3 regions of the Nonomuraea sp. NPDC004354 genome follow, and region 2 is predicted to be linked to each of the others. Evidence: riboswitches for the same ligand, from Rfam matches in the RefSeq annotation. Region 2 holds a riboswitch; each other region holds the start of a gene.
What was found. Region 2 has a riboswitch for cobalamin ahead of ACWENQ_RS30530 (CbtB domain-containing protein). Riboswitches for the same ligand answer to the same signal wherever they lie in the genome.

Region 1 (10,033 bases), on a different contig from region 2:
CTCACGCCGTACGTCATCACGTTCATGGCGGTCGCCTCGGTGTCGGGGGCGCGCGTCGCCGGCCGTCCCCAGCCTTACCTGGTCGCCGGGGCGGTGATCGTGGTGGCGGGCTTCGCGCTGCTGAGCCGGCTCGAGCCCGGCACCCCGTACGCGCTGGTGGCCGTGGAGTTCGGCGTGCTCGGCCTCGGGTTCGGGCTGCTGATGCAGAACCTGGTGGTCGTCGCGCAGAACGCCGCCGTCCCCGCGGACCTGGCCGCCGTCACGTCGGCCGCGCTGTCGGCACGCGGGCTTGGCCTGTCGCTCGGCGTCGCGCTCTTCGGCAGCCTGCTCGCCCGGCAGTCGCACGGCCGGGGCGTCGGCGCGGCGATCCCCGAGGTGCTCGCCTGGGGCGTGCCGGTGGCGATCGTCCTGGTGGCGCTGATGGCCGCGCTGCCGCGGCCGGCCGACGCCTGAGCGGGCAGGTTGTTGGGCCCATGGCCCGGTGCGAGACTGGAGCCGACGGAAGGGGGGACGTCATGATCGAGGTCAAGAGCATCGACAAGCCGGACGAGCGTCGCGACTTCCCGAACGGTCACCTGGAGGTATGCCACCTGACCGGCCTGGCTTTCGGCGTGGCCACGTTCGAGCCCGGGTGGCGCTGGTCGGAGTCGGTCAGACCCATCGCGGGCACCGACTCGTGCGAGGTCCACCACAACGGCTTCGTCGTCTCCGGCAGGCTCCGCATCCGCATGAACGACGGCGCCGAGGCCGAGATGGGGCCCGGCGACGTCTTCGTCTGCCCGCCCGGCCACGACGCGTGGGTGGTCGGCGACCAGCAGTGCGTGGTGTACGACTTCTCGGGTGGCGCCGCCGAGTACGCCACGCCGTCGAGCCGGCCGTAGCGCTCCCGGCTCGGCGGGGCCCGCCTCCCCACCGGGCCGGCCGCCTCCACGCGTTTGCCATTGCTTGTCCCAACCCTGCATCGGCGCGGCTCGACCGGGCGGTGCGGCCACCGTAGCCTCGGAGATCGGGAGGGGCGGGGAAGGCGGAGGTCATCATGTTCATCCAGGTCATCAAGGGCCGCACCGGCGACCCCGGCCAGCTGCGCGCCGCGCTCGACCGGTGGGTCGAGGAGCTGTCCTCCGGCGCGCCGGGATGGCTCGGCACGACCGCGGGCGTCACCGACGACGGGACCTTCGTCAACCTGGCCCGCTTCGAGTCCGAGGACGCCGCCCGCGCCAACAGCGGGCGCTCCGAGCAGCACCAGTGGTGGATGGAGACCTCCAAGCTGCTCAGCGGCGACATCGTCTTCCACGACTCCGCCGAGGTCGTGCCGTTCCTCGGCGGCGGCTCGGACGAGGCGGGCTTCGTGCAGGTGATCGAGGGCAGGGTGCGCGACGTGCGGCGGCTGCGCGAGCTCAACGAGCTGTACGAGGCGCAGTTCAGCAACTTCCGCCCCGACGTCCTGGGCGGCATCGCGGCCCTGTACGACGACGGCTCGTTCACCCAGGCCATCTACTTCACCTCCGAGTCGGCGGCCAGGGAGGGCGAGCGCAAGCAGCCTCCCGCCGATCTGAAGGAGCTCTTCGACGAGGAGATGGCGCTGTACGAGAGCGAGCTGGTCTTCTACGACCTGCGCGACCCCTGGCTGCTCTCCCGTCGCTGACCTCCTCTCGAGCCCGGTGGTGCGACTTTCCTGAAGCGGGCGCGGCCGAGTCGGTACTTTCGTGCTGTGATCACTGACTTCTGGTTCGACCCGACGTGTCCGTACACCTGGGTGACCTCGCGATGGCTGGCCGAGGCCGCCCGGGTGCGCCCGATCGAGATCCGCTGGCGGCTGCTCAGCCTGTCCGCGCTCAACGAGCACCTCGAGGTGAACCCGGAAGGCGACACCGAGGGCTACCTCTGGTACCCGGCACGGGTGTGCGCGGCTGTCGAGCTCCGGTACGGCACGGCGGCGCTCGGCCGCTTCTACGAGACCCTGCACGATCTCGGCGGCTGGGACCTCGCCCCCGCGCTGGCCGCCGCCGGCCTGCCCGAGGAGCTGGCCGAGGCCGCCACCACGACGTCGTACGACGACCACCTGCGGGCCTCGACCGCCGACGGTGTGAGCCGGGTCGGCAACCACGTCGGCACCCCGATCATCGCGACGGGTGACGTCGCCTTCTTCGGTCCGGTGATGTCCCGCATTCCCAGAGGGGAGGCCGCCGGCCGGCTCTGGGACGCCACCCTGCTGGTCGCGGCGACCCCGGGTTTCCACGAGCTCAAGGGCGGGCCGCACGCCGAGCCCTGTCTCGACTAGCGCGGCCGGGCGCCGGAGCAGCCGGACCCTGCTCCGCCTAACGGGGAGACCGCATATCACCCATTAGCCTGGAGGGATGCTCGCCCTCGACTTCGTCAGCACGATCCGCGCGACGCGCAGCGGTCTCCTCGACGCCCTGTCCGATCCCGACGCGCTCACCGCGTGGGCCCGCTCGCGCGCCGGCGAGCTGGACCTGGATCCTGGCTTCACCGCCATGTCCGAGCAGTGGCGCCAGGTCGTCGAGCTGCGGCTGGCCGTCAGGGCGCTGTTCGCCAGGGCCGTCGCGCCGAGGCCGCCCAGCGCGGCCGACGCCGCCCGGCTGCCCGCCTTCGACCTGGCGCTCGCCCAGGTGAACGCGGCGGCGCTCGCCGTACCGTCAGCGCCTCAGCTGGCCTGGGACGAGGACGGGCCGGCGCTGTCGCTCGTGCCCGTCGGACCTCCGTCGGCGTTCCTGGCCGCGCGCCTCGCACAGGCCGCCCTGCGGTTCCTGGCCGGTCCCGAGGTCGCGGAGCTGCGCACCTGCCCCGCTCCTCGGTGCGTGCTGTATTTCGTCAAGGAGCACCCGCGCCAGGAATGGTGCTCGACGGCGTGCGGCAACCGGGCCAGGGCCGCGCGCCACTACCGCGCCCACAAGGGGGATTGAGTGACGCACGCCACAAACTTCTAATGGGATAACGCGTCAAACTCCGTTATATTCGTGGGTATCGAATCGACGGAGGAGTTCTCGATGTCCACCTTCCAGACCGGCCACATCGGCCTCAACGTCACCGACCTCGACCGCTCGGCCGACTTCTACCAGCGTGTCTTCGGCTTCGAGGTGAGCGGCAGGTCCGACCAGGACGGCAAGGAGTTCGCCTTCCTCGCCCAGGACGGCGCCCTGAGGCTCACCCTGTGGCGGCAGAGCGAGGGCCGCTTCCCCACCGCGCAGCCCGGGCTGCACCACCTGTCGTTCCAGGTCGCGAGCCTGCACGAGGTCCAGCAGGCCGAGGCGGTGCTGCGCGAGATCGGCGCGACCATCCACCACGGCGGCATCGTTCCGCACCGCGAGGGCGCCTCCTCCGGCGGCCTGTTCTTCGAGGACCCCGACGGCATCCGCCTGGAGATCTACGCCCCCGACGCCGCGGGCGACCGCCCGGCCCCCAGCGGCTCCGCCCCCACGTGCGGGTTCTTCTAGGCCATGGAGCACCCCGGAGAGGCCGCCGTCCAGCGCCGGGCGGGAGTGCCCAGGGCGGGGACGTGGGGATCGGCCCGGGCCCGGCCGGAGATCCCCGAGGTGGCCGCCGACTTCCTGAGCCGGCAGCGCCTGCTCGTCGTCGCCGCCGCCGACACCCACGGCCGGATGTGGGCCGGCGCGCTGACCGGCCCTGAAGGCTTCGCCCAGGCGCTGGACGAGCGGCGCATCATGGTGGGCGCCCTGCCGGGGCCCGGCGACCCGCTGGCCGGGGCGTTCGCCAGCGAACACGAGATCGGCATGATCGCCATCGAACCCGCCACCCGGCGCAGGATGCGGGTCAACGGCACCGCGCACGCGGCCGGCGCCGGCCTGCTCGTGCACACCGAACAGGTCTACAGCAACTGCCCCAAGTACATCCAGGCCAGAACGATCATCCCAGGACCGGCCGTCACCTCCCCCGCCGCCCGTACCTCGAACACGCTCAGCGGGCGGCAGCAGGAGTGGATCTCCGAGGCGGACACCTTCTTCGTGGCCACCCACGCCGAAGGGCTCGGCGCCGACGCCTCGCATCGCGGCGGCAACCCCGGATTCGTCACGGTGCTGGACGAACGGCACCTGGCCTGGCCCGACTACGTGGGCAACTCGATGTACATGACGCTGGGCAACCTGGAGCTCGACCCTGCCTGCGGCCTGCTGTTCCCCGACTGGGACACCGGCGACGCCCTGCACGTCACGGGGCGGGCGCGCGTCGAATGGGGCGCCGAGCGCACGGTCCGTTTCGAGGTGGACGGCGTGGTGGAGGTGACGGCGGCCTCGCCGCTGCGCTGGGAGTTCGGCGGGTACTCCAGGCACAACCCGCCGATCCCCACCTGAAGCGTCCGCCCGGGTCACTCCTCCTCGTCGGGCTCCTCCCGGCGGCGCCTGAGCAGCAGCAGGGCGCCGCCGGCCACCGCCAGGACGCCGGCCGTCGCCCACAACCACACCGGCACGCCATCGGCTGCCGGATTCGCGGCCGGGGTGGCGGCCACCGCGTCCGGCGCCCCCGGAGAGGACCCGGTCACCGCGGGCGCGGGCACCGCCGAGGAATCCGGCGCGGCTTCCGCCGACGATCCCGGCGTGGCCTCTCCAGAGACGGCGGGCGTGGCTTCCGCCGATGCGGCGGTCGCGGGGTCCCCCGAGGAGGACGGTGCGGCCGAGGCGGCCGGCGTCGGGGTGGCCGAGGGGCCGCCCTTCACCGAGAACGGGATCTCCCCCTCGATCGGGTGCCCGTCGGTGGAGACCACGCGCCACCCGATGACGTACCGCCCGGCAGGCAGCGGCTCCGGCACCGCCACGGTGACGATCTTGTCATCCACCTTCGGCTTCCTGAGGGTGACGGCCGAGCCGTCACTGTCGTGCAGCACGATCGCGGGCAGCCGTACCGAGGAGGTGAACTCCAGCTCGATCTCCTCCACGGACGCCACCGTGGCGTTCCTGGCCGGCGAGCTGCTCTTGAGCCGGTCGTGCGCCAGCGCCGGCGTGGCACCGAGCACCACCAGCAACCAGCAGGCGGCCACCAGCACGAGGCCCCTGCGAACCGATCCCTTGCTCATGACAGCAGCCCCTCTCCGATCCAGCCGTCAGGGCCGCAGCCCGGCGGTATGGCGAAAACCGCCGAACCGATCGGCGTGGTCCATTCGTTCAGCAGGTCCGCCTCGGCCAGCCGTTCCTGCACGGGCACGAACTGGCGGGCGATGTCGGCCTGGTAGGAGGCGAACAGCAACCCGGTGTCGGCGCGGCCGTCGGCCGCGACGCCCTCGTCGTAGTTGTAGACCCGGCGCAGCATCCGCAGGTTCGGGTCGGCGACGTGGGCCCGGCGGATGTGCGCGTACTCGGAAATGACGGGGAATCCGGCGGGGGTGAGCTTGGCGTAGTCGGGCGCGTCGTGCTCGCGCCCGCCGGTCAGCGGGGCGCCGTCGGCCAGGCGGCGGCCCACCGTGAACTCCTTGGCCACGGTGTCGGCGGCGTCCCACGTCTCCATCTCGGCCCTGATCCGCCGCAGCACCAGGGTGGTGCCTCCCTGCAGCCGGCCGCCCTCCGCCGGGATCCAGACCGCCCGCTCGAACTCCGGCGTGCCGGAAACCGGGTTGACCGTCCCGTCGAGCTGCCCCATGACGTTGCGCTGGGTCAGCCCGCTCGGCTGCGTGTGCGCGGCCCGCCTGAACCCGCGCTGGGTCCAGCGCACCTTCGCGAACGCCCTGGCGTCCTTGACCACCATCCGCAGCGTGTGGGCGACGGTGAGCGGATCGTCGGCGCAGATCTGGACGAGCAGGTCCCCTCCGCTCCAGCGCTTCTCCAACTTGTCGATCTTGAAGGCGGGCAGCGGGGCCACCGACGCGGGCCGCCGCCCGGACTGCCCGGCCGCGGCGAACAGGCCGGGGCCGAACCCGAACGTGACGGTCAGCCTGGACGGCAGCGCCGCCAGCTCAGGCTCGGTGTCGGCGAGCGCGGGCCGTCCCTGGGTCAGCCGCCGGGCGTCGTCGGTCAGCAGCCGCATCATCCTGGACACCTCCTCGCGGCCGATGCCCTTGCGCAGGTCGAGCCCGACGAACACGGCGTGCGCCTGTGGCGCGGTCGCCACGCCCGCCTGGTGCAGGCCGTGGAACGGCTCGACCGCCCTGCCGTCGGCGACCACCGGGGGTGCCGTGACCGTGCCCGCCCCCGCGGCGGGGGCGGAGCCGGCGACGGCGGCCACCGCCGCCACGGCCCCGCCCGCCAGCAACCGGCGGCGATTCACCGCGAGCCCGAGCTCAGCCATGGTCGCCACTCATGTCCATGCCGGGCTGGTAGTCCTCCTTGCCCCCGGCGAAGTCCTTGCCCATGGCGGTGAAGGCGAACGTGCCGCCGCCCTCGAGGACGAGCGTGAACGGAACCTCCGCGCCCGGCTTCACCTCCTCGGTGACCCCCATGAGCATGATGTGGTCGCCACCGGGCTTCAGCACGTGGGAGCTCTTGGCGGGGATGACGAAGCCGCCCTTCTTCGGCTGCATCACCATCTTCCCGCCGGACTCCACCACCTCGTGCAGCTCCACCTTCGGCGACAGGGGGCTGCTGCCCGCCACGACGGTGACGGCCGTACCGGAGTTGTTGACGAGCGTGCCGAAGGCGGCGGTCATCCCCTTCTTCGTGGTCTTGATCCACGGGTCGGTGATGGTGAGCGCGGAAGCGGCAGCCGACTGCCCGGACGATCCGGACGGCCCGGACGGCGAGGCCACGGCGACCTGCTTCGGAACGGAGTCGGCCGCCTCCTGGACGCCACAGGCGGCCAGACTGGCCACGCCGATGACAACGACGATGACGCGCGAGAACATGGAAAGCCCTTCTTCCGGCTGAGCCGGCACTGGTGTCATGGCACTGATGTCGACCCGGCGCCCGTCACGACAGGGACGCCGGGGAGCACCCCTTTCCCGGGGTGGCCCGCATCGGCCTCCTCGAACGGGAGGTCAGGCGGGAACGGTGCGCATGACGCCAGGAGGGCCGCGCCGGCCCATCTCGTGGCCGAGCAGGATGGAACGCAGGATCACCGGCCGCTCGGCCGGCGCGGGGACGGCCGTGCGGGCCGCCGGATCGACGAACGCCAGCACCGCGACGAGCAGCCGTACGGCCAGCCGCCGCAGCAGCGCCCACAGGGCCGCCTCGCCGTGCGACATCCACAGCGCCGTCAGCCCGATCGCCCATCCGTGCATGACCAGCATGCCGAGGCCCGGCACCAGCCAGGACTGGCCGTGCGCGTGCCCCGCGACCACCGGCTCGACGGCATGGGCGCCGGCGAACAGCACGTGCAGCACCAGCTGCGTGGCGGCCAGGGTCACGGCGATCACGGCCGCCGACCGCTCCCGCCCGGCCAGCGCCTGGGCCGGCAGGAACGACACCAGCAGCGCCACCACCACCGACGGCGCCGACACCGACCCGCCGGCGAACACATGGGCGGCGATGCCGAGCATGACCGAGACCGCGGCGAAGGCGGCGGCTCGCAGAGCTCGAAGCGGCATCGTGGCTGACATGGCCCGGCCATCATCCCACGCTTACCCGCCGCCTCCCAAAGCGGATTCTTCGCCGCACAACCGACCTCGAGCACCACCTCCTGCGCCGAACGGGTGGACGGAGCGTGGCGCCTGACCCAGGGTGGGAGAACGGCCGCCGACCCGACCCACCGTAGGAAGAGAGGACCATGCCGCTCGCAGTCGCCACCCTCGCGCTTCTCGCCGCGACCCTCACCGCAGGCACCACCGCCCCTCCGCCCCCCATCACCGCAGGCGCGACCGCCCCTCCGCCCCCCATCACCGCAGGCGCGACCGCACCCCTGCCCGCCGCCCCCGCGGCCGCCACCCGTCGCCTTTCGACCGCCCCCGCGCTGGTGACCGCCGCGCCCCCGGTCAGCACCGCGTCCCGGTCCGCCGCGTCCCCGGTCACCGGCCTCTCCCCCGCGCCCAACCTGCGCGCCTGCTACGACGGCGCGTGCAGGCTCTCCCTCAGCCGGGCGGTGTCCTTCCGCGTCAGCTCGCGCTTCGGCATCACCAGGCTGGCCGTCACCTTCACCGGCGACCAGGTGAAGGTGAAGGGCACCGGTCCAGGCGTCAGCTCGCAGGCGCGACTGGGCGCGGGCACCACCGGATCGGTCAACGGCATCGGCGTCCAGGTGCTGTCCCTGTCCGCCGACCGGGTCGTCCTGCGGCTGTCCCCCCGGCGGTGACAGCCGTCCAGGCACGGCAGACGTCGCGGCGCACGCGTCCGCCCCCTCGCGCGAGGAAGCCTGGACGAGCCCGCACCGGCCGTGGTGACACTACCGCGGGCAGGGCGACGGAGTCCCGGCCGACCTCGCCGACCGGGCGGGTGAAGTGATCGGCTACCGTACTGCCCGGCGAACTGTTGCGAGGTGCCCCGCGTTCGCGGGGAGAATCGGGAAGCCGGTGAGAGTCCGGCACGGGCCCGCCGCGGTTACCGGGGAGCCTCCGCCCACGCGCGCGAGCGCAGTCACTGGCCCGACAGGGCTGGGAAGGCCGGCGGGCAGGCGTTGATCCGGGAGTCCGAAGACCGGCCTCGCGTTCACCGCCCCCACGGGGGCGCGAGTCAGCGGGAGCCTGCCCATGATCAGCCAGCTGTACGACGTCATCCACCGCCGCCGCGACGTGCGCGGCGAGTTCACCGGCGCGCCGGTGCCCGACGAGGTGCTGCACCGCGTGCTGTCGGCCGCGCACGCGGCGCCCAGCGTCGGCCTGTCCCAGCCGTGGGACTTCATCCTGGTGCGCGACCGCGCCGTCCGCGCCGCCTTCCACGATCACGTACGGCAGGAGCGGGACACGTTCGCGGCCACCCTCGACGGCGAGGCCGCCCGGCGGTTCGCCCGGATCAAGATCGACGGGGTGCTCGAGTCGACGCTGTCCGTCGTGGTCACCTACGACCCTGGCCGGGGCGGGCCCGCGGTGCTCGGCCGCCACGCCATCGCCGATGCCGGGCTCTACTCGGTGTGCCTGGCCATCCAGAACCTGTGGCTGGCCGCCACCGCCGAAGGGCTCGGCGTCGGCTGGGTGTCGTTCTACCGCGAGTCCTTTCTGCGGGACCTGCTGGGCGTCCCCGGCGTGGTGCGACCGGTCGCGTGGCTGTGCGTGGGCCCCGTCTCCCACCTGGAGGAGGTCCCTGACCGGGAACGGCACGGCTGGCGACGGCGCCGCCCGCTGGACGCCGCCGTCCACCACGACCGCTGGACCGGCGACCGGTGACCTGCGCCCGGCCGCCGGGTGGGAATGCCCGCGCGAAGCCCATCCGGGAGAGCCCCTCCTACGGGCGGGCCTTCCGCGGTCAGCGGAGCCGGTCGCGCAGGCGGGCGCACTCGTGGGCGAAGCGGGTGCCGCGCCCGCTGTCCGCGTGAGCGGACACGCACGGGATCTCGCCTCGGGCGCCGGTCCACGCCGCCACGTCGGTGGCCAGCGCCACCGCCGCGGTGTGGCCGGCGGTCGGCCGCTCCCCCCGGCCCGGCAGCAGCACCGGCAGCATCCCCCTGAGGATGTCCCAGACCTGCTCGTGCGCGCCCCGGCGGGCGGCGCCGGCGAGGGAGTCCAGCACCGGAGGGATCGGGTATCCGGCGCGGCGGATCAGGAACGCCAGCTGGCGGCCGACCGCCTCGGCGGGCAGGCTGTCCCGGGCCGCCATCCGCAGCAGCAGCGGCACCGCCTTCGGTTCGCCCTTGGCGAGGAAGTAGGCGAGCATGACCGCGATGGCGTCACCGGCCGGGCCGTCGGCGTCGGCGAGTATCGCCAGGTGCGGCGGGTAGATCCCGGGGCGGGTCCACCGGTACAGCAGGTAGGGCAGGTAGTTGACGGCGACGACCTCGCGGTGCGACGGCAGGACCGCCGCCCACCAGGCCATGGAGTTGCTGTGGTCGTCCCAGTGCCAGGACGACGGCTCGCTCAGCAGCTCGTCGACCAGGTCGTGCCCGGTCGGCTCGGCGCGCAGCACCGGCACCAGCTCGACCTGCGTGGCGTCTTCGGGCGTGCGCTCCTCGAAGAGATGGCGGGTGCCGCCCTCGACGTAGGCCCACG
Region 2 (10,033 bases):
TGCCGACCTTGTCGCGCCGCTGGTAGGCGTCGAGCAGGAGGCTGAGCACGGCCGTCTTCACGGCGGTCATCCGCTTGCGCGCGGCCATCGAACCGCTGGCGTCGACGACGAACAGCACCAGGTTGCCCTCCCTGCCCTCCTTCACCGCCTCGCGCAGATCCCCTGCGCGGATGAGCAGGCCGGGCGCGATACGCCCGCGCTCCTTCTGGTACGGCGCCGCGGCGACGAGCGTCGCGGTGAGGTGCACCGAGCGCAGGTGCCCCTCGGGAACCCGGGAGCCGGTGGTACGGCCGTGCGGGGTGCGGGCCCGCGACCGCCTGCCGGACGCGCCGTCGCCGAGGCCCTCCACCGTCAGCCACGGCACCCGGTACGGCGCCGCCACCCCGGCCACCTGGACCAGGCCCTCCCCGTCCACGGACGCGTCCTGGCCGGTGGGGGCGCTGTCGCGGTCGTGCTGCGGGGTCCGGGCGGCGCCGTTTCCGCTCGCCGCCTCGCCAGCCTCTCGCCCGTCCTTGCCATGTCCGTCCTGGTCCTGCCGGTTCTCGGCGCGGGCGGCCGGAGCGTCGGACGGCGGTCGACCGCCGTCCTCCGTGCCGCCCCCACCCGAGGGGCCGTCAGACCCGTCGGCGCCGTCGGGGCCTTCGGGGGCGGTGTCGGGGTCTGAGCCGGTGTCAGGGTCGGGGTCGGGGTCGTCGTCGGGGCGCTCGTCCTGCGAGGTCCTGGCCAGCAGCTCCTCCAGGAGCCGCTCGTCCAGCCCCGGCGCGTCGAACGGGTCGCGGCGCCGCCGGTGCGGCAGCGACAGCCGGGCCGCCACCCGCACGTCCTCGGTCGTCACCACCCGCGAGCCCCGCCAGGCGGCATGCGCGACGGCGGCGTTCGCCGTGACGAGGTCGGCGCGCAGGCCGTCCACCTCGAAGGCCGCGCACACCTCCGCGATCTGCCGCAACCGCGCGTCCGGCAGCTCCACCGCCGCCAGACGTTCCCTGGCCGCCGCGATGCCGGCCGCCAGCTCCGCCTCCTGAGCCGTCCAGCGTGCCGCGAAGCCCTGCGGATCCGCGTCGTGCGCCATGCGCCGCCGTACGACCTCGGCCCGTTCCGACGGGTCCCTCGACGCCCGCACCTCCACCGTCAGCCCGAACCGGTCCAGCAGCTGGGGCCGCAGCTCGCCCTCCTCCGGGTTCATGGTGCCGACCAGCAGGAACCTGGCCGCGTGCCGTACCGAGACGGCCTCGCGCTCGACGTAGCAGGTGCCGAGCGCGGCCGCGTCCAGCAGCAGGTCCACGAGGTGGTCGTGGAGCAGGTTGACCTCGTCCACGTACAGCACGCCCCTGTGCGCGGCGGCCAGCAGCCCGGGCTCGAACGCCTTCACGCCCTCCGTCAGCGCCCGCTCCAGGTCGAGCGACCCCACCAGACGGTCCTCCGAGGCGCCCACCGGCAGCTCCACCAGCGCGGCCGCCCTGGTGACCACCTGCTCGCCCGGCTCGTGCGGCCCGTCGGGACACGTGGGGTCGGGCGCGACGGGGTCGCACGCGAACCTGCAGGCGGCCAGCACGTCCACCGGCGGCAACTGCGCGGCCAGTGCCCTGACGATCGTGGACTTCGCGGTGCCCTTCTCCCCCCTGACGAGCACGCCGCCGACACGGGGGGAGACGGCGTTGAGCACCAGCGCCAGCTTGAGATCGTCCAGACCGACGACGGCGCTGAAGGGATAGGTGGCGGTCACGGTGTGGCCTTCCGGTTGACGTACCCGATCCGCCAGCCCTCGCGGGAGGCGGACACCTGCGTGAGAGAAAGAGGGGCGATGTCGAATCGCGCGGCGACGAGAGGGCCGACGCCGAGCGCATGTCCCAGCACCGCCCGCACCACCGCCACGTCGCACACGACCACACACCGCCGCCCGCCCGAACCCGGGCCCGACCGCCCCGAGGTGCCGGGTTCCGGTGAGGGGGCGTCGGGGCGGGCGAGCTCGCCTGGTGGGGTCTCGCGAAGGGACTCCACCCAGCGGACCACCCTGTCCGCCGCCTCGACGTGCGACTCCCCACCGTGGGGCGCGGCGCCGGGGTCGGCGAGCCACCGGGCGAAGGACTCCGGGTCGGCCTTCACGACCTCCTCGTACGGCAGGCCGCGCCAGCTCCCGTAATCCGGTTCGGCCAGCTCGGGCACGACCACGGGCGCCAACCCGAGCGCCACGGCCGTCTCCCGAGCCGCCCGCCCCGGAGCGACGAACGCCGTTCCACCCTCCCCGAACACCCCGGAACCCGGTGTTCCAGGAGATGACGGTGTTCCAGGAGATGACGGTGTTCCAGGAGATGACGGTGCCGGAGATGACGGTGTTCCGGGGTGAAGGACGGAGGCCAGGGTTCGGCTCAGGCGCTGGGCCGTTTCAAGGCTCGCCGCGTCGGCGCGTTCCTCCCCCGTAGGGAAGCGCGCGCCACGCATGCCCGGTGTCGAGGCATGCCGTACGAACAGCACCCTGGTCAGCTGACCCGCGCCTTCGCCCGTTCGCCCGCCACCGCGAACAACACCCCGAAGGCCACCCAGAACACCACCTGGGTGCCGAGGGAGGCCAGCCGGAAGTCCCACAGCAGCGAGGCGGGGAAGCCGGGCGGCACCTCGTCGACACGCGGCAGTAGCACCCACGCGGCGATCACCGGAATCAGGAAGGTCACCCCGCCCACCAGGCCCTTCGCCCAGACGCCGGGCACGGTGACCCTGCGGGTGGCGGCGACGGCGATCGCGATGGAGGCGAGGCCGACGAGGACCATCACGACGTAGAGCAGCGTTCTGGCGTTGATGGTTTCGGGGTCGCCGACAGCGGGTGGGTTGGCGGGATATTTCAGGAAGGGGACCAGGGTGATGGCACCGAACGCGCACGCTGCCGTCACGATCGCCAGGCCAGGCTCCGACCTGGGGCCGACCCTGCCGCGCAGTGCGGCGAAGACGAGGGCGAAGATGCCGCCGACGGCCAGGCCGTACAGGCCGGTGGCCAGGAAGAGGCCGACCTTCTGTACCGGCCTGCTGACCACGGCCTCCTCGCCGTGGCTGTGGCCGGCCGAAGCGCCGTCGTCGTGACTGTGCGCCTCCTCGCCGCCGCCTGCCGGGGCCGACGGCCGAGCCGCGTCCCCCGGGGCCGACGGCTGAGCCGCACCATCCGTCGAGGCTGACGGCTGAGCCGCATTAGCCGGAGCGGACGGCTGAGCCGCGCCGTCCGCCGGGGCGGACGGCTGACCGGCGCCGTCGGAATGGTGGGAGGACGGGGTGTCGCCGCCGTCAACCGATACGGCGGCGGCCGCCTCCTCCAGGGCGATCGCGGCGTCGACGCGCGGCTCCCCCACGAAGAAGGCGAACACGCCCGCGACGAGTCCGGCCAGGAGCCCGACGAGCAGGCCCCTGACCACCAGGGACTTGACCATGACGCTGCCTCAGTGGCAGGGCACGCCGAGCAGGTGACGCCCGTCGTGCATGAGCTCGTGCAGGAGCGTGCCGGTCTGCGAGATCGCGCCGTTGTCCATGAGGACGAGGTACGCGAGCAGCATCAGAACGGGCACGGCCAGCAGCCAGCGCGTGAGACGGTGAAGCGGAATTGCGGTTACGGACGTGGACAGACCACTCATGTGAAGCCTCCTCAGGGATGACGCGTCCCGCTGGTTGAGGTCGCGACGGTCAGGTGACCTGGCTCCCGGGGCTGTGGGCCCCGGATACAGTGGCGCGTCCGCACCGGCATCTCACCGGATTTCCCCTGATTCGCCGCGAAATCTACCGGAACGTATCCCTTTCTCCGGGTCTCGTCAACATCACCCGATCCTGTTCGGGCCCTTTCTGAGATGTAGATGCCCACGTCCGGGGTTTCCGGCGCGCCACGAAGGACTGTCCCGGCGCAGGCGGGGCACGGACTGTCCGCTTCCAGGAAACGCCGGGATCAGCGTTCCCGGGGAGAGCGGGCGCGGGCTATGACAACGTTGCCATTGATCTTGATAGGACCTAGTGTGACGGCGACCGCCCCCTAGAACGCCGAGGGAGACCCCGTGCCCGTTCGCCTGTTGACCGCCGAGTCGACCGACCTCTTCGTCGGGACGGAGGCGCAGCCGTACCAGGTCCTCCGGGTCACCGCCGAGCAGGGTGAGCACGACGCCGACTTGGAGGTGCGCGGCGACGGCGTGGCGGGACGCGCGGTCGTGCCCGCCGGCGAGGGGACCGTCGTGGTGGAGGTCCCGCTGGAGGTGAACGCCGAGCCGGGGACCGTCCTGCCGTGTGTGGTCACCTCGGCCGGCGACGAGCTCGCCGCCCAGGTGACCGTGGAGGAGCCGGGCTGGACGATGCACATGGTGTCGCACTTCCACTACGACCCCGTCTGGTGGAACACGCAGGCCGCCTACACCAGCCCGTGGGAGCTGCTGTCGGGTGACGCGACCACCAGGCCGCTGTGGGAGCGCAACGCGTTCGCCCTGGTGGAGGCGCATCTGGCGCTCGCGGCACGCGACCCCGACTACAAGTTCGTGCTGGCCGAGATCGACTACCTGAAGCCGTTCTTCGACACCCACCCCGAGCGCAGGGCCGACCTGCGCCGCCTGATGGCCGAGGGCAGGGTGGAGCTGATGGGCGGCACCTACAACGAGCCCAACACCAACCTGACCGGCGCCGAGACCACGATCCGCAACATCGTGTACGGCATCGGCTACCAGCGCGACATCCTCGGCGGCGAGCCCCTTACGGCATGGCAGCTCGACGCCTTCGGCCACGACCCGCAGTTCCCCGGCTACCTCGCCGCCGCCGGGCTGACCGGCAGCGCGTGGGCGCGCGGCCCCTTCCACCAGTGGGGCCCGATCAGCAAGAACTTCAAGCAGGCCAAGAACGACGCCACGCTGATGCAGTTCCCGAGCGAGTTCGAGTGGATCTCGCCCTCGGGGCTCGGTGTCGTGACGCACTACATGCCCGCGCACTACTCGGCGGGCTGGTGGATGGACTCCTCGGCGACGCTGGAGGAGGCGATGACGGCGGTTCACGAGCTGTTCGCGAGCCTGAAGCCGGTGGCCGCCACCAGGAACGTGCTGCTGCCCGTCGGCACCGACTACACCCCGCCGAACAAGTGGGTGACGGAGATCCACCGGGAGTGGGCGGCGCGGTACGTGTGGCCGAGGTTCGTCTGCGCGGTGCCGCGCGACTTCTTCGCCGCGGTCAGGGCGGAGACCAGCACGTTCAGCCCGCAGACGCGCGACATGAACCCCGTCTACACCGGCAAGGACGTCTCCTACATCGACACCAAGCAGGCCCAGCGCGCCGCCGAGGTGGCCGCGCTCGACGCCGAGCGGCTGGCCGCCTTCGCGTCGCTGCTGGGTCTGGGCCGCTACCCGCACACGGCGCTGGACAAGGTGTGGCGTCAGCTGGCCTACGGCGCCCACCACGACGCGATCACCGGCTCCGAGTCCGACCAGGTCTACATCGACCTGCTCACCGGCTGGCGGGAGGCCTACGACCTGGCGGCGGACGCCCGCGACCGCGCGCTCGACGCGCTGCTGGGCCGGGTGGCCGTGGACGGCCGCTCGGTCGTCGTCACCAACACGCTCTCCTTCGCCCGCGACGGCCTGGTCAGGGTACGGCTGGAGCCCGGGCTGCGGGTGGACGCCCCCTCCGTCGTCGAGGACGGCACGCACGTCTTCCTCGCCGAGGACGTGCCCGCGCTCGGCTGGCGGTCCTACCCGGTGGTCGAGGGCGAGGCGGACGGCTGGCGGCCCGTCGAGGGCCACACCGTCGAGAGCAACCGCTGGCGTGTCACCGCCGACCCGGCCCAGGGCGGCGGCCTGACCTCCGTCACCCGTGACGGCCGCGAACTGCTCACCGGTCTGGCCAACGAGCTGCGGCTCTACGACGAGTACCCGCAGCACCCGGACATGGGCGAGGGCCCGTGGCATCTCATGCCGACGGGCGCGACCACCGCCTCGGGCGCGACCACCGCGACCGTGCGGGCGGAGACCAGCCCGCTCGGCTCCCGCCTGGTCGTCTCAGGAGAGGTCGGCGACCTGACCTACGAGCAGGTCGTCACGCTGAGGGACGAGCGGGTCGAGTTCACCACCCGCGTCCTCGACCACACGGGCGCCGACCGGCTGCTCAGGGTTCGCTTCCCGGCTCAGGTGCGCGGCGCGCTGCCGGTCTCGGACGTGGCGGGCGCGGTCGTCGGGCGCGGTTTCGCCCTGCCCGACGTGGACAGCGCCGAGCACCCGTGGACGCTGGACAACCCGGCCAACACCTGGTTCGGCCTGTCGTCGACCGCCCGCGTCGACCTCGGACCCGCCGGTGCCCGCGCGATCGGCGTGGCGGAGATCGTCGTGTCCTCCCAGGAGGCGGCGGCCACCGCCCGTGACCTGGTGGTGGCGCTGGCCAGGGTGGGCGTGACGGCGACCGTCTCGTCGGCCTCGGGCTCCAGGTACGGCTGGCTGGACGTCGACTCCAACCTGCCCGACGTGCGCATCGTCCTGGGCGGCCCCGACACCAACCCGCTGGCCGCCGAGCTGCTGTCGCGCAGCGACCCGGCCTTCCTCGACGCGCTCAAGTCGGGCGAGCGGCGCGTGTGGGTGCCGGCCGAGAAGCCGCTGGCCGAGGTGTGGCAGCCGAGCGCCGACCTGCGCGACGTGCGGGCCCTGCCCGCGCTGATCGTGGCCGACCCCGCCGACACGCTGCTGGACGGCGCGGTCGTCCACGCGTCGTGCCCGCTGGGGCGCGAGGAGCTGGAGGACAGGACGGTCGCGCTGCTCGCCTACGGCCTGCCGGGCTTCGCCGTCGACCCCTCGGGCGCGCTGCACCTGTCGTTGATGCGGTCGTGCACGGGCTGGCCGTCCGGCGTGTGGCTGGATCCGCCGCGCCGTACGACGCCTGACGGGTCGGGCTTCCAGCTGCAGCACTGGACGCACGAGTTCTCCTACGCGCTGGCGGCCGGTGACGGCGACTGGCGCGCGCTCGGCCTGCCCGCGGCGGGACAGGAGTTCATCACGCCGCTGCTGCCGCGCGTCCTGGACGCGCAGGGCGGCGACCTGCCGTCGCCGCACTCGCTGCTGCGCGTGGACCCGCCGCGCGAGGTGCTGTTCAGCACGGTCAAGGCCACCGGCAACCCGCACGCGCACGGCCTGTCCGGGGCCGGGGCCGGGAACGGGGACGGGGACGGGGTGACGATCAGGCTTGTCGAGTCGACCGGCCTGGGCGCGATCGCCGCCCTGCACTCGCCGGTGCTCCCGCTCGACGCGCTGGTCCCCTCCGACCTGCTCGAAACCCCGGACCGGCCGACCCCGTCCGGAGAGAGCCACGCCACGCCCGACCGGCCGACCTCGTCTGGGGCAGGCCACGCCGCTTCCGACCGGTCGGCCGGCTCCGGGCAGGGTCCCGTCGCGCCGCTCGAGCTGTCCGGCGCCGAGGTGGCCACGTTCGTCGTCCCTGCGGTGCTCGACCAGGCGGGCGCGGAGCTCGGGGTGACGGCTGAGCCGGCGCAGCCGGTCTACAGCCGGTACTGGCTGCACAACAAGGGCCCGGCGCCGCTCGGCTACCTGCCCGTGAGCCTGGCCGTCTCCCCCGGCCTGGTCACCCCCGAGGGCCCGTTCGAGGTGGACGTCGTCGTCTCCTCCCACCTGGTGGACGCGGCCCACGAGGGCGTCGTGACCCTGGACCTGCCCGGCGGCTGGACGGCCGAGCCGTCCCGGCGGGTCTTCCGCCTGGAGCCCGGCGGTCATGCCCGCTTCCCCTTCACCGTCACGCCGGCGCAGGGCTCCGGCCTCCACTTCGTGACCGCCCGCACCCGGGTGGGCGAGCAGGTGATCGAGGACGCCGTCACCGTCGCCCTCGGCCCGGTCCCCGAGCTGCCCGCGCAGGTCGAGTCGGTGCCCGAGGACGGGGTCGCGGCGCGGGGCACCACGGCCGCCGAGGGCCGGCCGACCGGGTTGACAGTCCGCGCCGTCACCGGCTCGCTGTCGCTGCGTCCCTGCGACCGGGCGGCCCTGACCGTGCGGCTGGCCAACACGACCGCGGGGACCATCCGCGGCGAGGCCCAGCTCGCCTCCCCGTGGGGCACGTGGGAGTTGCTGCCCGAGGTCGTCCAGGGCTTCGAGGTGGCTCCCGGCGAGACGGTGGACGTCGCCTTCCCCGTCACGGTCCCGCCCGACGCTCAGGAGCTGCGCTCGTGGGCGCTGGCCAAGGTCATGTGGTTCGGCAGGTGCCAGTACGCGCCCGCCGTCCGCCTGGAGGTGGCACGATGACGCGCCCGCAGGTGATCGGCACGGTCGACGGGCAGCCCGTCCCCCGTGAGCTGCTCGACGTACGCCTGCGCGACCTGCGCGAGGGGCCGCTCAGTGCCGCGCTGCCCACGCCCGGCAGCTCCGAGGACAGGCAGATGGCCCGCTGGGTGACGCAGGTCGTCCTGACCGAGGTCCTGTGCGAGCGCGAGGCGCTGGCCAGGGGCCTGGCGCCGCTCGAAGGGCCGCCGCTCGACCGCCTCGCCGCGGTCGAGCTGGGCTCCATCAACGCCGCCGCCTACAACGGCAGCCCGTGGGTGCGCGCCGTCCACCGTGCCGTGGCCGCCGCGGCGCAGGTCCCGCCGGCCTGGTCGGCTCCCCCTCCGGCCGCCCGCACCCCCCTCCACCTGGTACGGCACGCCCTGTTCGGCGACGAGCCGGCCGCCCGCGCCGCCACGCCCGGCGACCTGGAACGGCTCGGCGCGATCAGTCTCGACTCGCTGCCTTCCGCGATCGCCGAGGCGTTGCGGCGCCTGCCGTACGGGACGCAGGCCGGGCCGGTCCGCGACCCGCTGGGCTGGCACGTGGCCGTCGCCGAGCCCGCGCCCGTCACCGACCCTGACCCTGACCCCGGCTCCGGCACCGGCACCGGCACCGGGGACGTGCCGCTCGCGGAGGCCGCCGGGCGGCGCGCGTTCGCCCGGTGGCTGGACGAGCAGCGGGCCACCCGGGTGGAACTCGTCCCCGGTCTCGAACATCCTGGCGACCCTCGCCAGCCCGACAACCACCACAAACACTGATGACCCACGTACTGGCCGTCGACATCGGCGGCACCAAGCTCGCGGCGGCCCTCGTCGACCGCGCGGGAACCGTCCTGCGCTCGGCCACCCGCCCCACTCCGCGCGAGGACGTCTTCGGCGCGCTCGCCCTGCTCGTCAGCGAGGTCGTGGCCGAGGGCCCGGCGCCCGTCGCGGTCGGGATCGGCTGCGCGGGCCCGCTGAACCTGGCCACCGGCACGGTCAGCCCCGTCAACATCGGCACCTGGCGCGGCTTCCCGCTGCGCGAGCGGGTGCGGGAGCTCACCGGGCTGCCCACCGTGCTGGCGGGCGACGCCCAGTGCTTCGCGCTGGGCGAGCACTGGCTCGGCACCGGCGCCCGGAGCCCGTCGATGCTCGGCATCGTGGTCTCGACGGGCATCGGCGGAGGGCTGGTCATCGACGGCGCGCCGCTGCTCGGCCCCACAGGGAACGCCGGACACGTCGGGCACATGACGGTCGACCCCGCCGGCGAGCCGTGCGCGTGCGGGAGCCGGGGCTGCGTCGAGAGGTACGCCAGCGGGCCCAACCTGGTCCGCTGGGCCGTCGAGAACGGCTGGACCCCCTCGCCGGAGGGGGCCGCTCCCGACGGGCCGCTGCTGGCCGGGGACGCCGCGGCGGGTCACCCCGTGGCGCTGGCGGCGTTCGAGCGGGGCGCCCGCGCGCTGGCCGCGATGATCGTCTCCACGGCCGCCGCGGTCGAGGTGACGGATGTGGTCATCGGCGGCGGCGTGGCCAACGCGGGCCCGATCCTGTTCGACCCGCTCCGCCGCGCGATGGACGAGCTGGCAGGACTCGACTTCGTCCGGCGGGTCGAGATCCGCCGGTCCAGGCTGGGTGTGCGGGCCGCGCTGGCCGGGGCCGCCAAGCTGGCTTGGACGGCGACGCCGGCTACCGCCGTTCCGCCTGAGCCTCGCGACGCTCGATGATCCTTCGCGTGTAGGGGATGACCTCCACGACCTTCGCCCCGAGGTAGGCGCCGATGAAGGCCAGCACCAGCAGGAC
Region 3 (10,033 bases), on a different contig from region 2:
ACCTGGAGGGTCCAATCCTTCTGGTCCCACAGCGGGTGGTCCTTGATGAAGCGGTGCAGTTCCTCGCGCAGCTCCGGTACGGGCACCGACCAGTCGACGCGGAAGTAGACGTGGCCGATGACCCTGCTGCCGTGCCTGGTCCAGTTCTCGAACGGGTTCTGGGTGAAGTAGGAGACGGGGAAGACCAGACGCCGCTCGTCCCACGAGCGGACCACGACGTAGGTGAGCGTGAGCTCCTCGATCCTGCCCCACTCGCCGTTGACCACCACCACGTCGTCGAGCCGCAGCGCATCGCTGAAGACGAGCTGCAGCCCGGCGAGCATGTTGCCGATCGTGGACTGCGCCGCGATGCCGACGATCGCGCCGGCGATGCCGGCCGAGGCGAGCAGTCCGGCGCCGAGCGCGCGCACCTCGGGGAAGGTGAACAGCGCGGCGCCGAAGGAGATCACGATGATCACCGCCGCGGCGGCCCTGCGGACCAGCGCGATCTGCGTTCTGGCCCGCCTGGCTCTGCGGTTGTTCTCCTCGACCTGTTCGAGCCGGTCGAGGACGACGTCGGTGACCGCGTAGGCGGCCTGGATGAGCAGCCAGGTGAACGCGGCGATGGTGAGGATGCCGGTGAGACGCTCGACGATGGGCAGCGCCGCGCTGCCGACCATGCTGGGCACGAACGCGGTGTTGAAGGCCACCACCGACGCCACGGCGAACGCCGGCCAGGTGCACCTGCGCACCAGATGCCCGACGAAGTCCCAGGTACGGGCGGCTCTCAGGAGGAGCCTGCGAACCAGCTCGACACAGACGACCGCTCCGAGGACGGATGCGATCAGGATGAGCCAGTTCACCGGCGCCACGATCATGCCCCCTAATGTCTCAGAATGTCTCGTCGAAGGTCACATTGCCCTCGACCGCGACCTGGTATGCCGACACCCTGCGCTCGAAGAAGTTCGCCAGCTCCTGCACGTCCTGCAGCTCCATGAACGCGAAGGGGTTGGCGGTTCCGTACCTGACGGGCAGGCCGAGACGGCGCAGCCGCTGATCGGCCACGTACTCAAGGTACTCGCGCATCTGCTCGACGGTCATTCCCGACATGCCATCGCCGCACAGGTCACGGGCGAAGGCCAGCTCGGCCGCCACCGCCTCCTCGATCATCCTGGTGACCTGCTCGCCGAGCTTGTCGTCGAACAGGTCGGGCTCCTCGGCGCGCACGGTGTCGACGACGCTGAAGGCGAACTCCATGTGCATCGACTCGTCACGGAAGACCCAGTTGGTGCCGGTGGCCAGGCCGCCGAGCAGGCCGCGGGAGCGGAACCAGTAGACGTAGGCGAAGGCGCCGTAGAAGAACAGGCCCTCGATGCAGGCGGCGAAGCAGATCAGGTTGAGCAGGAAGGCCCGGCGGTCCGCCCTGGTCTCCAGCCGCCGCAGGTCGGCCAGGGAGTCGATCCAGCGGAAGCAGAACTCGGCCTTGTCGCGGATGGAGGGGATGTTGTCGACGGCGGCGAAGGCCTTGACGCGCTCGTCCGGGTCGGGCAGATAGGTGTCGAGCAGCGTCAGGTAGAACTGCACGTGCACCGCCTCCTCGAACAGCTGCCTGGACAGGTACAGGCGGGCCTCGGGGGCGTTGACGTGCTGGTAGAGGTTGAGCACGAGGTTGTTGGCGACGATCGAGTCGCCGGTGGCGAAGAAGGCGACCAGCCGGTTGATGAGATGGCGTTCCTGGGGCGTCATCCTGGCCAGGTCGGCCAGGTCGCTGTGCAGGTCCACCTCCTCGACCGTCCAGGTGTTGCGGATGGCCGCCCGGTAGCGCTCGTAGAAGTCGGGGTAGCGCATCGGGCGCAGCGTCAGGTCCATGCCGGGGTCGAGCAGCACGTGGTTCTCCTTGCGGTGGGTCGTCGTCGGCGCGGCGGGCGAGGGCTACTGGCAGGCTTCGCAGATCTCGGGGTTCTCCAGCGAGCAGGCGACGGCCTCGCTCACCGTGAAGGCGGGCTCTGGGGCGGGCTGAGCGGTCGCCTGCACGGTCGTCTGGGCGATCCTCGTCGCCGGGCGCGAGCGCAGGTAGTAGGTGGTCTTCAGCCCCTGCTTCCAGGCGTAGGCGTACATCGACGACAGCTTCCCGATCGTCGGCGTGGCCATGAACAGGTTCAGCGACTGCGACTGGTCGATGTACGGCGTCCGCGCCGCCGCCAGGTCGATGAGCGCCTTCTGCGGCAGCTCCCACGCGGTCCGGTACAGCGTCTTGAGCTCGGCCGGGATCCCGGGGATGTCCTGCACCGACCCGTCGGCCCGCTTGATCTCGTCGCGCATCTCCTGCGTCCACCGCCCGAGCCGCTGCAGGTCGGCGACCAGATACCGGTTGACCTGCAGGAACTCGCCGGACAGGGTCTCGCGCTTGAAGACGTTCGACACCTGGGGCTCGATGCACTCGTAGCATCCGGCGATCGAGGCGATCGTCGCGGTGGGCGCGATGGCGATCATGAGGGAGTTGCGCAGGCCGGTCCGGTCGATCTTGGCGCGCAGGGCCGTCCACGCGGGCGAGTCGCCGGCGCCGAAGTGGTCGGGGTGCAGCACCCCCTGGGCCGCCCTCGTGTCGCCGTAGGAGGGGTGGCGCCCGCGCTCGACGGCCAGGTCGGCGGAGGTGTCGTAGGCGGCCAGCGCGATCTCCTCGGCGATGCGCGTGGACAGCGCCAGCGCCTCGGCCGAGTCGAACGGCAGGCGCAGCGAGAAGAACACGTCGGCCAGGCCCATCACGCCGAGCCCGATCGGCCGCCACCGCAGGTTGGCGGTCTCGGCCTCCGGCGTCGGGTAGAAGCCCAGGTCGATCGTCTTGTCCAGGAAGCGCACCGCGGTCCGCACGGTGGCCCGCAGCCGGGCCCAGTCCATCGAGCCGCCGGCCAGGTGGGCGGCCAGGTTGATCGAGCCGAGGTTGCAGACGGCGGTCTCGCCGTCGCTGGTGACCTCGAGGATCTCGGTGCAGAGGTTGGACAGGTGGATGACGTTCTCCGGGCGCGCGGTCTGGTTGGAGGCGCGGTTGGCGGCGTCCTTGAAGGTCATCCAGCCGTTGCCGGTCTGCGCGAGCGTGCGCATCATCCGGCCGTAGAGGGTGCGGGCCGGGATCTGGCGGGTGTGCAGGCCGGCCGCCTCCGCGGCCCGGTAGGCGTCGTCGAACGCCTCGCCGTACAGGTCGGTGAGGTGCGGCACCTCCTTGGGGTCGAACAGCGACCACACCTGGTCGGCCTCGACGCGGCGCATGAACTCGTCCGGCACCCAGTTGGCGAGGTTGAGGTTGTGGGTGCGGCGGGCCTCCTCGCCGGTGTTGTCGCGCAGTTCGAGGAACTCCTCGATGTCGGCGTGCCAGGTCTCCAGGTAGACGCAGGCCGCGCCCTTGCGGCGGCCGCCCTGGTTGACGGCGGCGACACTGGAGTCGAGCGTGCGCAGCCAGGGGACGATGCCGTTGGAGTGGCCGTTCGTGCCGCGGATGAGCGAGCCCCGGGAGCGGACCCTGGTCCAGGCGATGCCGATGCCCCCGGCGTACTTCGAGAGCCTGGCGACCTGGCCGTAGCGCTCGTAGATGCCCTCGAGGTCGTCGCGCGGCGAGTCGAGCAGGAAGCAGGACGACAGCTGCGCGCGGCGCGAACCCGAGTTGAACAGGGTGGGCGAGCTCGGCAGGTAGGACAGCGTGGACATCAGGGCGTACAGTTCGGCGGCCTCGGTGACCGAGGCGGAAAGGCCGCACGCCACGCGCAGCAGGAAGTGCTGCGGGCGCTCGAGCACGCCGCGCGTGTCGGGGTGGCGCAGCAGGTACCGGTCGTAGACGGTGCGCAGCCCGAAGTACTCGAACCTGTCGTCGGCGCTCTCGTCCACCAGCGCGTCGAGGGCGGCGGCGTGGGCGGCCACGAAGGCGGCCAGCCCGTCCTGGAGCAGGCCGGCGGCGTGGGTGGCCGCGATCGACTCGGAGAAGGTCCGCACGCCGTGCGCGGCGGCCTCGTCGGCGATCTCCTCGGCCAGCAGCCTGGCGGCCACCCTGGAGTTCTCCGGATCGGCGATCACCCTGGCGGCGGCCTCCTCGATGGCCAGCCGGCGATCCACCTCTACGGTCTGCGTCACGCTCTCTCCTCGCGAGCTCGGCCTCGTGAGGGCAGGCGAGAGCGCGCGGGCATGCCGCGAGGCCCCCCGGCCCTCCCTCGAGGCCATGGACAGGTCACACCGCTGGCAGGTCTTCGGACTCGCGGGCGTTCGTCAGCTTCCTACTGGCCGTCGCTTCCCAGGCCATGGGCCCAGTGCGTCGTGACGGCGGTCGTTCCCGCTCACCGCTGCGGGGCAGCGCCGGATTCGCACCGGCTTCCCTTTTTGCTCCGCCCTGATCGGGCGAACCAGCGACGACCAGGATCCTACATCTAGTGGCCGCGGGCGCAACTACCCCAACATGTCGATGAGGCCGAGGTCTTTGAGCACCTCACGGGTCCGCTCGGTCTCCGACCCGAGCCACACGCCGAAGTCGCCGCCGCTGAGGGGAATCGGCTTCCACCCTCTCGTACGGCACGCATCCGCCCACTGCCGGGACCCGGTGATCTCCTCGAGGATCGCGACCGCCTGGGCGTGCTCGCGCTCGGTCATCTCCCCCGGCCCGAGCACCCCGCACCAGTCGGCGAAGTCGACCCGCACGCCCGACTCCAGCAGCGTCGGCGCCTCGATGCCGTCGACCGGTTCGGCGGAGGAGACGGCCAGCACCCTGACCTGGCCCATGTCGATGCGCTTGCGCCAGTCGCCGAGCGGCCCGGCGGCGACGGCGGCCCGGCCCACGAGCAGCGCCGCGGCCGCGTCGTGCGTGGTGGGATAGCCGGCGTAGTCGAGCACCCTGGCGTCGGCGCCGAGCCCGCGCGCGACCAGCCCGAACAGCAGGTGGTCGGTGCCGCCCTGGGGCCGGCCCGCCAGCACCGTGGCGCCCGGGTCGGCGAGCAGCCGCCCGGCGAAGTCGTCGAAGCCGCGCAGCAGCGAGGCGGCGGGCACGACCAGCACCTCGACGTCGCCCACCAGCCTGGCCAGCGGGGTGCCGGCCGCCTTGGAGCCGTTGCGCAGGGCGGTCGCGAGCGCGGGCAGGCCCGTCACGGTCAGCGAGGTCCCGCCGTCGGCGACGCCGCTGTATCTGAACTGGCCCGCCAGGACCTTCGCGACGGGGATCCACGCCTCTCCGCCCGGCACGACGGTGAAGCTGGCTCCCTGCCGGGGGACCGTGGCGCCGCACCCGGCCAGGCACGCCAGCGCGGCCACCGTCCCCGGCACGAACGCTGCCACGAACTCCCGACGGCGCATGCGCGCCCCTCCCCGTCGCCCCCAACCCTTGTACAGGATGTTATTGGATGATCACCTTGCGTCACACCTCGGGGGTGGCGGGCAGGTCGGCGGGAACGGCGAGCAGCCGGATGTGGAGGGGCCTGGCCTCCGGCGGGGCGTCGGCGGCCCGCCGGCTGTACTTCTTCAGCAGCAGGATGTACTCCTCGAAGAAGTCCTCCAGCTCGTCCAGCCGCATCCGGCCGAGCGCGCGCGACACCTTCACCCAGGCGGGGTCGGCCTGGTAGGCGGCGGGCAGCTGCTCCAGGAGGATCCGCTTGTCCTCCTCCAGCCCGATCCGGTGGAACTCGGCGAGGACCGGGCGGTCCTCGGGGGCGAGCTGGGCGGGCAGCGGCAGCCTGATGTCGCCCGTCTCCGCCCTGCGCCACCACCGCTCGCGCCCGGTGGACCGCTCGGGGATCTCCTCGATGAATCCGTACTTCTCCAGCTGGCGCAGGTGGTAGCTGGTCGTCCCGGTCTTGGCGTCGAGCAGCGAGCCGAGCGTCGTGGACGTGGCCGGGCCGTGCAGGCCGAGGTGGCGCAGCATCGCGCGGCGCATGGGATGGGCCAGGGCCTTCAGCTTGCCTGGATCGTCCAGAACCCAGGGCTCGTCATCCTTCATGACGATCACCCTAGTACTCCAGAAGGATTTCTGCAGACATCTCTTTGCCGATAGTTCTCTGCAGACTATCTTCGGCAATATGACGCGATTCGTGAAGACAGTGATGCCGGCGCTGCTGGCGCTCTTAGCGGCACTCGGCCTGGCCGGGGCGGCTCAGGCCGCGCCCCCGGCCGCGCCCCCGGCCCCGCCCGCCGTACCCGTGCCCGGCGACCTGGCGGCGACGGAGGTGAGCTTCGCCGGCAGCGGGCTCACCCTGCACGGCACGGTCCTGGCCCCCAGGAACCGGCGCGGCGCGCTGCCGGGGATGGTGCTCGTGCACGGGGCCGGCGCCGGCACGCCCAGGACCAAGCTCATCACCGAGGCCGTGGAGTTCGCCAGGCGCGGCATGGCGGTGCTGGTCTACGACAAGCGGGCGGCGGGCTACTCGACCTTCCGGCGCTCCTACTCGCAACTGGCCGACGACGCGCTCGGCGCGGTGGCGGCGCTGCGCCGGCAGACCGGGGTGGACCCGGGCAAGGTCGGGCTCTGGGGGCTCAGCGAGGGCGGATGGGTGGTGCCGCTGGCCGCCTCCCGCTCCCGGGACGTGGCGTTCGTCGTGCTGGTCGGCGCCAACTCCCTCGAGCCGCTGCGCCAGCAGTCGTGGGCGGTCATGGCGGGCCTGCGCAAGGCGGGCGTGTCTGGGGCCCTGCCCGGCAGGGCGGTCCCCACGCTGTACCGGGCGATCTCCGCCGGCGGGCTGTTCCCCGAGCCGTGGCACGACCCGCTGTCTGTGCTGCGCGCTGTCCGCCAGCCGGTCCTCGCCATCTGGGGCACCCACGACCTGCTCACCCCGCCGCGGGAGAGCCCGCCGCTGATGGCGCGGGCCCTGGCCGAGGGCGGCAACGAGCACGTGACGCTCCGGCTGTTCCCCGGCGCCGAGCACGCCGCCCACCTGACCCCCGACGGCGGCGTCACCCGGCTGCCCGAACTGGCCCCCGGCTACGCCGACCTGGTCGGCTCCTGGGTGTCGGACGTCGCCACGGGCCGGGCGCCGCGGACGAGCCCGCCCCCCGCCGCCCCCCGGGCGCACCAGGCCTCGGCGACCGTCGCGGTGCCGCCGCCCGCCTGGTGGGAGTCGGCGCCCGTGCAGACCGCGGCGCTGCTGCTGTTCCTGACCGCCTTCCTCGGCTACCCGCTCACCGCGGCCGCCCGCCGGATCAGGCGCCTGGCCACGGCTTCGGGCGCACGGGGATCCCGCGAAGGGGCCTCCGGCACAGGGCGTCCAGGCGCGGCCGCCTCCGGCACAGGGCGTCCGGGCGCGGCGGCCTCCGGCGCCGGAGGATCCGGAGCGGAGGAATCCGGCGCGAAGGGAGCCGGGGCACGGTGGGCCGGGGCGGCGCCGAGGGTGCTGGCGGCCTCCGGTCTGGTCGTGGTGCTCGGCGGCTTCGCGTACCTGACCTACCTGATCATGACCGGTGGCAAGCTGGCCCAGCCCGGCCCCGTGCTGGCGGGACGGCCCGTGCTCTGGCTGGCGTTGCAGGCGCTGACGGTGACCGTCGCCGTCACCACCGTCCTGACCGCCCGCGCCTGGCGCGCGGCCGAGCGGCGCGCGGAACGGGTACGGCTCGGCCTGCTCGTCACGGCGGGCGCCGTGATGATCCCCTGGGCCCTCTACTGGGGCCTGCTGCTGCCGTGAAAGCGGGTAGGCCGTGCGGGGGGAAGGCGGTGCGGGGTGCGGGGGGGTGCAGGCCGTGCGGCTGTGCGGGCGCCCGGCCCGCACGGCCGCACGGCCGCTCCGCTACTCGACCGTGACGCTCTTGGCCAGGTTGCGCGGCTTGTCGACGTCACGCTCCAGGGCGACCGCCGCGTGGTAGGCCAGCATCTGCAGCGGGATCGAGAGCAGGATCGGGTCGAGTTCGATCTCGTTCTTCGGGATCACGATCACGTCGTCGGCCAGCTTGGCCTCGGGCTCGCGATGGCCGACCATGAGCACCCGCCCGCCGCGCGCCCTGATCTCGCCGAGCGTGGTGAGGTTCTTGTCGAGCAGCTCGTCGTCGGGCACGATCGCCACCGTCGGCAGCTCGGGGCCGATCAGAGCGAGCGGCCCGTGCTTCAGCTCGCTGGCCGGGTAGGCCTCGGCGTGGATGTAGGAGATCTCCTTGAGCTTCTGCGCGCCCTCGCGGGCCACCGGGTAGCCGCGCACCCTGCCGACGAACATCATGCTCGGGTGCCCCGCGTACTTCCTGGCCAGCTCGGCGATGCGGTCGCCCTGCTGGAGGATCTTCTCGATCTGCGCGGGCAACTCGCGCAGCCCCTCGACGATGCGGCGGCCGTCGGCCGGCGACAGGTCGTGCACCCGGCCGAAGTGCAGGGCCAGCAGGGCGAAGGCGACCGCGGTCGAGGTGAAGGCCTTGGTGGAGGCCACCGACACCTCGGGGCCCGCGTGCAGGTAGATGCCGCCGTCCACCTCCCTGGCGATCGCGCTGCCCACGGCGTTGACGATGCCGATGACCCGCCCGCCCTTGCGCTTGAGCTCCTGGACGGCCGCCAGCGTGTCGTAGGTCTCGCCGGACTGGCTGATGGCGACGTAGAGGGTGTCGGGGTCGACGACCGGGTTGCGGTAGCGGAACTCGCTGGCGGGCTCGGCGTCCGCGGGGATGCGGGCCAGCTCCTCGATGAGCTGCGCGCCGATCTGGCCGGAGTAGTAGGCGCTTCCGCAGCCGATGATCTTCACGCGGCGGAAGGAACGGGTCTCGCGGGCGTCCATGTTGAGGCCGCCGAGGTGGGCGATGTGGAAGCGCTCGTCGAGGCGGCCGCGCAGGGTCCTGGCGATCGACTCGGGCTGCTCGGAGATCTCCTTGAGCAGGTAGTGCTCGTAGCCGCCGGTGTCGTAGTGGCCCGCGTCCCAGTCGACGGTCAGCGGCTCCTTGGCGGTCTCGCGCCCTCCGCTGGCGAAGGTGTGGAAGCCGTCGGCGGTCAGGACGGCCAGCTCGCCGTCCTCGAGGTGGACGACCTGGCGGGTGTAGCGGACGAGGGCGGCCACGTCGGAGGCGGCGAACATCTCCTTCTCGCCGAGGCCCAGGACGATCGGGCTGCCGTTGCGGGCGACCACGATCTCCTTGGGCCGCTCGGCGTCGACGACCGCGATGCCGTAGGTGCCGACGATGCTCTTGAGCGCCTTCCTGACCGCCGCCTCGAGCGTGTCGGTCTCGGTCACCGTACGGGCGATCAGGTGCGCGAGCACCTCGGTGTCGGTCTCGGAGGCGAAGGTCACGCCCTCGGCGACGAGCCTGGCGCGCAGCTCGTCGGCGTTCTCGATGATGCCGTTGTGGACGACCGCGATGCGCTCGTCGGACGACAGGTGGGGGTGGGCGTTCTCGTCGCTCGGCACGCCGTGGGTGGCCCAGCGGGTGTGCCCGATGCCGAGCGCGCCCTTGAACCTGGCGGGTACGGCCTTGGCCAGGTCGGCCACGCGTCCCTTGACCTTACGCAGCTTGAGGCCCTTGTTCGAGACCACCACCCCTGCCGAGTCGTAGCCGCGGTACTCCAGGCGCTGAAGCCCCTCCAGCAGGATGGGCGCGGCATCCTTGCTGCCGACATAGGCGACGATTCCGCACATGGGCCAACCTTCCTATCCGTAGACGATCCTGCGCAGCTGGCGCAGCGACAGCTCGGGAGCCGCCACGCGCCGCACGGGTAGTTCCGCCGCGATCCTCGGGAAGATCTCGTCGTTGGTGAGGCCGCGAGACTTCAGCTCGCCGTGGCGGCGCCGTACGAACTCCTCGACCGGCTCGGAGAAGTAGGCCACCACGTCGGCCACCACGCGCGCCGCCTCACCGGGATCGAGCTGGCTCGTCCTGGTCAGGTGCGCGATGAGGTCCTCGTAGGGATGCACAGGGCAGGACACTACGCATGGATCACACGACACGCCAACATCCTGCCCGAAATCGGGCAGGAATTCCCTCGATCGGATACGACACGCCGAAGGGCGGGATGCCCGCAAGCCCCGTAGGCGCTGACAACGCGCGCAGAGATCGCCATACCCCTCGAAAACACGAGCCACATGCCCTTTACGCTACGTAATTGACTGGTCTCGCATCGCAGGGG

Region 1: linked by a shared signal. The riboswitch ahead of bluB (5,6-dimethylbenzimidazole synthase) and the one ahead of ACWENQ_RS30530 (CbtB domain-containing protein) in region 2 are both predicted to bind cobalamin.
Region 3: linked by a shared signal. The riboswitch ahead of ACWENQ_RS44015 (ribonucleoside-diphosphate reductase subunit alpha) and the one ahead of ACWENQ_RS30530 (CbtB domain-containing protein) in region 2 are both predicted to bind cobalamin.

The regions. Positions count from the first base shown of each region.
Region 1 is NZ_JBSGDV010000020.1:147,128-157,160, forward strand. Features, by position in the region: gene ACWENQ_RS38070 (DHA2 family efflux MFS transporter permease subunit) at 1-453, shown strand, start outside; gene ACWENQ_RS38075 (cupin domain-containing protein) at 516-881, shown strand; gene ACWENQ_RS38080 (hypothetical protein) at 1,037-1,645, shown strand; gene ACWENQ_RS38085 (mycothiol-dependent nitroreductase Rv2466c family protein) at 1,712-2,281, shown strand; gene ACWENQ_RS38090 (CGNR zinc finger domain-containing protein) at 2,358-2,924, shown strand; gene ACWENQ_RS38095 (VOC family protein) at 3,009-3,455, shown strand; gene ACWENQ_RS38100 (pyridoxamine 5'-phosphate oxidase family protein) at 3,459-4,328, shown strand; gene ACWENQ_RS38105 (copper resistance CopC family protein) at 4,343-5,047, opposite strand; gene ACWENQ_RS38110 (Dyp-type peroxidase) at 5,044-6,252, opposite strand; gene ACWENQ_RS38115 (copper chaperone PCu(A)C) at 6,245-6,805, opposite strand; gene ACWENQ_RS38120 (MFS transporter) at 6,938-7,486, opposite strand; gene ACWENQ_RS38125 (hypothetical protein) at 7,666-8,187, shown strand; cobalamin riboswitch at 8,357-8,551, shown strand; gene bluB (5,6-dimethylbenzimidazole synthase) at 8,582-9,214, shown strand; gene ACWENQ_RS38135 (hypothetical protein) at 9,294-10,033, opposite strand, start outside.
Region 2 is NZ_JBSGDV010000013.1:167,477-177,509, reverse strand. Features, by position in the region: gene ACWENQ_RS30545 (VWA domain-containing protein) at 1-1,723, opposite strand, end outside; gene ACWENQ_RS30540 (histidine phosphatase family protein) at 1,720-2,439, opposite strand; gene ACWENQ_RS30535 (CbtA family protein) at 2,478-3,413, opposite strand; gene ACWENQ_RS30530 (CbtB domain-containing protein) at 3,423-3,548, opposite strand; cobalamin riboswitch at 3,646-3,775, opposite strand; gene ACWENQ_RS30525 (glycoside hydrolase family 38 N-terminal domain-containing protein) at 4,026-8,237, shown strand; gene ACWENQ_RS30520 (DUF7158 domain-containing protein) at 8,234-9,013, shown strand; gene ACWENQ_RS30515 (ROK family protein) at 9,013-9,957, shown strand; gene ACWENQ_RS30510 (hypothetical protein) at 9,920-10,033, opposite strand, start outside.
Region 3 is NZ_JBSGDV010000033.1:24,756-34,788, reverse strand. Features, by position in the region: gene ACWENQ_RS44025 (mechanosensitive ion channel family protein) at 1-857, opposite strand, end outside; gene ACWENQ_RS44020 (ribonucleotide-diphosphate reductase subunit beta) at 871-1,866, opposite strand; gene ACWENQ_RS44015 (ribonucleoside-diphosphate reductase subunit alpha) at 1,912-4,101, opposite strand; cobalamin riboswitch at 4,189-4,387, opposite strand; gene ACWENQ_RS44010 (tripartite tricarboxylate transporter substrate-binding protein) at 4,411-5,307, opposite strand; gene ACWENQ_RS44005 (ArsR/SmtB family transcription factor) at 5,369-5,947, opposite strand; gene ACWENQ_RS44000 (alpha/beta hydrolase) at 6,027-7,622, shown strand; gene glmS (glutamine--fructose-6-phosphate transaminase (isomerizing)) at 7,725-9,545, opposite strand; gene ACWENQ_RS43990 (hypothetical protein) at 9,558-9,821, opposite strand; gene ACWENQ_RS43985 (N-acetylmuramoyl-L-alanine amidase) at 10,010-10,033, shown strand, end outside.